Regions from separate parts of the Streptococcus sp. k-628 genome, predicted to be linked through region 1. Evidence: predicted binding sites of a transcription regulator. Region 1 holds the regulator's gene; the other holds the start of a gene.

The links. The regulator CtsR, encoded in region 1, represses protease genes until heat stress. The targets are predictions, from matches to a motif close to TTGGTCAAAAAAGGTCAAANA.
Region 2: the regulator CtsR is predicted to act here: its motif matches at 1,677-1,697, upstream of HT730_RS02370 (ATP-dependent Clp protease ATP-binding subunit).

The regions. Positions count from the first base shown of each region.
Region 1 is NZ_VMMZ01000008.1:70,955-74,381, forward strand. Features, by position in the region: gene HT730_RS01130 (ATP-dependent Clp protease ATP-binding subunit) at 1-1,304, opposite strand, end outside; gene HT730_RS01135 (CtsR family transcriptional regulator) at 1,306-1,764, opposite strand; gene HT730_RS01140 (ABC transporter ATP-binding protein) at 1,883-2,611, opposite strand; gene HT730_RS01145 (ABC transporter substrate-binding protein) at 2,611-3,427, opposite strand, start outside.
Region 2 is NZ_VMMZ01000013.1:74,935-78,361, forward strand. Features, by position in the region: gene HT730_RS02355 (amino acid ABC transporter ATP-binding protein) at 1-404, opposite strand, end outside; gene HT730_RS02360 (amino acid ABC transporter permease) at 404-1,087, opposite strand; gene HT730_RS02365 (DUF1797 family protein) at 1,277-1,507, shown strand; gene HT730_RS02370 (ATP-dependent Clp protease ATP-binding subunit) at 1,736-3,427, shown strand, end outside.

The DNA of each region.
Region 1 (3,427 bases):
TGCTTTGCCTTATTTTGCACTGTTGCTGCCGCCTCATCTAAGAGGTCGATAGCAGAGTCTGGCAAATGGCGACTAGTCAAGTAACGATGAGCCATCTTGACGGCTGTTTCAACCGCTTCATCTGTGATTTGCACACGGTGATGTTTCTCATAAGTCGCCTTCAAACCTTGCAAAATGGTCATGCTATCTGCCACACTTGGCTCTTCAATCGTCACTTTGGCGAATCGACGAGAAAGGGCTGCATCTTTTTCGATATGTTTTTGATATTCTTCCTGAGTAGTCGCACCAACCGTTCTCAAAGTTCCACGCGCCAAGGCTGGCTTCAAGATATTAGCCGCATCCAGGGTCGAATCAATCCCACTACCAGAACCCATGATAGTGTGAAGTTCATCGATAAAGAGGATAACTTGACCATCTTCTTCAATATCCTTGATGATATTGTTCATGCGTTCTTCAAAGTCACCACGGAAGCGTGTCCCTGCCACGACATTCATCAAGTCAAGCTCTAACACGCGCATCTTAGCCATTTCCGCAGGTACATCACCACTAGCAATACGCTGGGCAAGACCAAGCGCCAAAGCAGTTTTCCCGACACCAGCATCCCCAACCAAGACAGGGTTGTTCTTAGTCTTCCGGCTCAAGATTTGAATCATACGTGAGATTTCCTTGTCCCGACCGATGACTGGTTCTAACTTGCCAGAACGAGCTTGCTCTGTCAAATCATGCGTATAGTCCTCGAGACCACCACTCGGAGTCTGGGGCATGCCCATCATATTAGCCATAGAATTTTGCTTGTCAGCTACTGTACGATGGCGTTGGCGTAGGGCCTTGAGGTCTTCACGAGTCCAGCCTGCACGTTCTTCTAAATTTCGACGTAGGGCAGCAATCTTAACCTGATCTTTCTTGTCTTCATAAGAAAAACCAGCCCTCTCCAAGATACGAGTCGCCAAGGCATTGCCATCATGCAAAATCGCATAGAGGAGGTGCTCTGTCCCTAGCACCTTAGCATGGACCACTGACGCTACATACTCTGCTTCATCAAGAAGGACCTGCAAACGATGAGAAAACGGCAATTCCGTAAAGATTTCATCCTGGCTATAGTCCGTTTCAGTCAGTTCCAAAGCGACCTCTTCTAAACGGTCCATCTCATATGGATAATCATTTAAAGTTGCCCCTGCCACACTATAACTGTGATTGGACATAGCAATCAACAAGTGCCAAGACTCTAGGTAACGAGCTCCAAAATGGCCAGCCACCATGTAGGCACTTTCGATACATTCATTCAATGCTTTTGAATAGTTCATCTTACTTCCCTTTTCTATCTACCTCTTGTATGACCTGTCGTAGCATATTAGCACGAAGGACTGGAGCTTCTTCTCCTAGAACGCGATCCAAAGCTACTGTCATCAGCAAATTCATCTCCTGCTTGGTCATCAATTCCTGCTCAACCAAAAGCTGTAGAATATCCTCATAAATTTCTTGACTGACCCGCTCACCAATCGAGTAAAGCAGTTCTCGGAGCATTTCATGATGACTAGAAAACTCAATCCGTCCTATACGAATATAGCCTCCGCCACCACGCTTACTTTCAACCAAGTAGCCTCTACTTTCCGTAAAGCGTGTCTTGATCACATAGTTAATCTGACTAGGAACAACCTGAAAGGTATCCGCCAACTGACTCCGTTGCAACTCCACAATTCCAGATTGATCTAAAATCGCCTTGATGTAGGCCTCAATATGATCCGATGTATTTTTAAATCTCATTACAAACCCACCTCTCTCTTTAAACCTTGACTATCTTTGACTATTATACCGAAATTTTCTCATTTTTAAAAGAAAAAGGGCGCTGGTAAAGGATAATCTTCACCAACTCCCTATTTTTCTATTTATCTAAGCCTAATTCTGCCAAAATTTGACGTTTGTAGGCAATCTTTTGGACTTCCTTGTCCTCACCTTCAGACCAATCTAGTTTAATTTCTGAAACAATCTGCCCAGGGCGATTTTTCAAGATATAGATGCGGTCGCTGAGACTGAGAGCCTCCTCGATACTATGCGTGATGATCAGGGTCGTCAATTGTAACTGCTTATGAATCTCAAGGTACCAAGCGTGGAGTTCCATCTTGGTCATCTCATCCAAAGCGCTAAAGGCTTCATCTAAGAGAAAGAGCTTGTGCCCGAAAAGATAGGTACGAAGTAAGGCTACACGCTGGCGCATCCCACCACTAAGTTCATGGGGATACTTGTCTCGTACAGCTGTCAACTGAAAGGTCGCAAGAATTTCATCTGCGCGAGCAATAGCTTCTGCCTTATCCACCTTTTGAATCAAGAGGGGCAGAATGATATTGCCAAGCACCGTCTTGTGCTCCAAGAGCAAGTCCTTTTGCAACATATAACTCACCCGCCCCTTGGGATTCTCCTCACCGTCCAGAACAATTCGCCCTGACTGGACTTCTAAAATCCCAGCGATTAGATTAAAGAGGGTGGTCTTTCCTACACCACTTGGACCTAGGATAGAAACCACTTCACCTGAAGTCACTTTCAGATTGATATCCTCTAAAATCCTCTCCTGACCATAAGCATAACTGACGTGTTCTAGTCTAATTTCTGTCATTATTTTACAAATTCGTTGGTGAAGCCTTTGTCTGTCAAGTCTTCTTTAAGGATACCATTTTCTTTATCCCATTTGTAGAAGGCATTCCAGCGTGTTGCATCAAATTGACCCCATTTTTCCTTGTCGCTTGCGTATTCTTTTGACAAGTATTTTTGAGATTCGATGACAAAGTCACGTTTTTCCTTGAGCTCAGGTGCATTCTTGATGAGAATATCCGCAGCTTCTTCTGGATGTTCCATGGCATATTGGTAACCTTTTTTGATAGCTTGGATGACTTTACGAGCTTCTTCTTTATTGTCTTTCAGATAGTCGTTGTTTGCGATGATAACTGGTGAATAGTAGTCAAACTCCTTGACATAGTCTTTCAAATACATGAAGTTAGCATCTACACCTTGAGATTTAGCAAGAATTCCATCCCAACCGTAGTAGATCCAAGCAGTGTCAAATACTCCATTAGCAATTGGTGTGATTGAGTTTGAGTCGTTGTTTGGTACTTTTTCGACTTTATCAAAGTCCCCACCTTGTGATTCTACCAAGGTTTTCAACATAGCAAGTTCAGTTGGATCATTCCAAGTTCCGTATTTCTTACCAACCAAGTCTTTTGGACTAGCTACATTGTCAGATTTACGAGAGATGATTCCTGATGTATTGTGTTCAACAATAGCTGCAACTGCAGTGATTCCTGCGCCTTTTTCCAATTTTTTAGCCATATAGTCTTGGAAATAGACTGCAAATGGTGCCTTACCGTTAATAACCAAGTCAGAAGAACTTTCTTCTGGTGGCAATTTCAAATCAACATCCACTCCAGCTTCTTTG
Region 2 (3,427 bases), on a different contig from region 1:
TCTGCCTTATCTGGTAAACCAACTTTTTCCAAAAGCTCTTGGGCTCTCTTCTCAGCAACTGCCTTGCTCTCACCTTTGGTCTTGATAGGTGACAAGGTGATATTTTCCATCACAGTCATATTAGGAAAGAGGTTAAATTGTTGGAAAACCATCCCCATCTTCTCACGCATGGCAAAGAGGTCATTCTTCTTGTCCGTAATATCAACTCCCTCAAAGATAACCTTCCCCTTGGTTGCTTCTTCCAACAAATTCATAGAGCGAAGCAAGGTAGATTTTCCGCTCCCCGAAGGACCGATGATAACGACAACTTCTCCTCTTTTAATCTCGAGGTTGATGCCCTTCAATACTTCATTCTTTCCAAAGGATTTATGTAAATTTTCAATTTTTATCAAGGTTTCCGTCATTATTTCTTATCTCCTTGTCCCATACGTTTTTCAAAAGCTTTCAAGGCTACTGTCAAAATAGAAGTCATAATCAAGTAATAAAAGGCTGCAAATAAAAGTGGTGTTAAAGGTAGATAGGTTGTTGTAGAAACTGTTGTAGCACCGTTCCACAACTCCATAACCCCAATAGCTGATAAGAGGGAGCTGTCCTTGATAATGGTGATAAATTCGTTCCCCAATGCTGGCAAAATATTTTTGATTGCTTGTGGCAAAATCACATAGCGCATCGCATTTTTAGGACGAATCCCTAAAGAATAAGCCGCCTCTAGCTGACCTTTTGGAACCGCATTGATTCCAGCACGAACAGTCTCAGAAACATAAGCACCACTGTTCATAGAGATAATCAAAATCCCTGGAATCAGACGAGAAAGGTCAACACCCAAAATTCCAACCTGAATAGTCGGGGCATTGATATGCATAAGAGCAAAGGCAATCATAATCTGAACCATCATTGGCGTCCCACGGAAAATCCAAACGTACAAGTTGGCAAGCCAAACAAGCGGTTTAAATTTTGAACGTTGCCCAAAAGCCAAGACAACACCCAAAATAGTTCCCAAAAAGACAACACAGATAGAAATGAGAACCGTCACAACAGCCCCATAGTTAAAATAAGGTAAATACTTAGGTAAAAAAGAAAAATTCATAGTCACACTGCTTTCTAAAATAGAGTACTGTATGATTATAACATGTTTTGAATTAAAATTCAAATCTTTTATCCAATTTATTTAAAAATCTTTAAACTAGCAGAATTAGCGAGAAATCTTAGTTTTTTCTAGGCAAGTTGGCCTCCTTTATGGTAAAATAGTAACGATAAGAAATGAAGGAGAATCAAAATGGAATCACATTTGGTTAGAATCATCAACCGCCTTGAAGCAATGGCAAACGATGGCGGAAATTTAAAACGTAATTTTGAACGCGAAGGAGTTGTTGTTGCAGAAGTTGCGTACAGCCACGACGAAGAAAACGGCTCAATCTTTACCCTTCGTGATGTAGAAGCTCGCGAAACGTATACGTTTGATAGCATTGACTTGATTGCAATGGAGATTTACGAACTCCTTTACTAATACAAAACAAGCTGGGATTACACCCTGCATGTCTAACCAAAATCCTTTTTGTCTCACAAATAGGATTTTTTTAGTCCAAATTCACAAAAATTTTCATTATAACAACTTCTCAAAGCTACAATCTTTTTACTTGCTTTACACCCCAATCCTGTTATAATGAGAGTATAGAAATTTGACTATTTTTGACCATTAAACAGGTCAGGCTAAAGAAAGAAATGAGGTAGATGTATGCTTTGTCAAAACTGTAAAATTAACGACTCAACAATTCATCTTTACACCAATCTCAATGGAAAACAAAAACAAATTGACCTCTGTCAAAACTGCTACAAGATTATCAAAACAGATCCTAACAATAGCCTCTTTAAAGGTATGACGGATCTGAACAATCGTGACTTTGATCCCTTTGGTGATTTCTTCAATGACCTAAACAATTTCAGACCTTCTAGCAATACTCCTCCTATTCCCCCAACCCAATCAGGTGGAGGTTATGGTGGAAACGGCGGTTATGGTTCCCAAAATCGTGGTTCTGCTCAAACTCCACCACCAAGCCAAGAAAAAGGCCTGCTAGAAGAATTTGGTATCAACGTAACTGAGATTGCCCGTCGTGGAGACATTGACCCCGTTATCGGGCGCGACGATGAGATTATCCGTGTCATCGAAATTCTCAATCGTAGAACCAAGAATAATCCTGTTCTTATCGGTGAACCAGGTGTCGGAAAAACAGCCGTTGTCGAAGGTCTAGCTCAGAAAATCGTTGATGGCGATGTTCCACATAAACTCCAAGGTAAACAAGTCATCCGTCTGGATGTGGTTAGCCTGGTCCAAGGAACGGGTATCCGAGGACAATTTGAAGAACGCATGCAAAAACTCATGGAAGAAATTCGCAAACGTGAGGATATTATCCTCTTTATCGATGAAATCCATGAAATTGTTGGTGCAGGTTCTGCGAGTGATGGTAATATGGACGCAGGAAATATCCTCAAGCCAGCCCTTGCTCGTGGGGAACTGCAACTGGTCGGTGCTACTACCCTCAATGAATACCGTATCATTGAAAAGGATGCTGCCTTAGAGCGTCGTATGCAGCCTGTTAAAGTCGATGAACCAACGGTGGACGAAACAATCACTATTCTCAAAGGGATTCAAAAGAAATACGAAGACTACCACCACGTTCAATATACCGATGCTGCAATTGAAGCAGCTGCAACTCTTTCCAATCGCTATATCCAAGATCGCTTCTTACCTGACAAGGCCATTGACCTCCTAGATGAAGCTGGTTCTAAGATGAACTTGACCTTGAATTTTGTCGATCCTAAAGTGATTGATCAACGCTTGATTGAGGCTGAAAATCTCAAATCTCAAGCTACACGAGAGGAAGATTTTGAGAAGGCCGCCTACTTCCGTGACCAGATTGCTAAATATAAGGAAATGCAAAAGAAAAAGGTTACGGACCAGGATACTCCTATCATCAGTGAGAAAACCATTGAGCATATTATCGAACAGAAAACAAACATCCCTGTTGGGGATTTGAAAGAGAAAGAACAATCTCAACTCATCCATCTAGCCGAAGACCTCAAGTCTCATGTTATTGGACAAGATGATGCAGTCGATAAGATTGCCAAGGCTATTCGCCGTAATCGGGTTGGACTTGGTACTCCTAACCGTCCAATCGGAAGCTTCCTCTTTGTCGGACCAACTGGTGTCGGTAAGACGGAACTTTCCAAACAACTAGCTATCGAACTCTTTGGTTCTGCTGATAGCATGATTCGCTTTGATATGAGTGAATACATGGAGAAACATAGTGTGGCTAAGTTGGTCGGCGCCCCTCCAGGTTATGTTGGCTATGATGAGGCTGGTCAATTAACTGAAAAAGTTCGCCGCAATCCATATTCTCTTATTCTCTTAGACGAAGTAGAGAAAGCC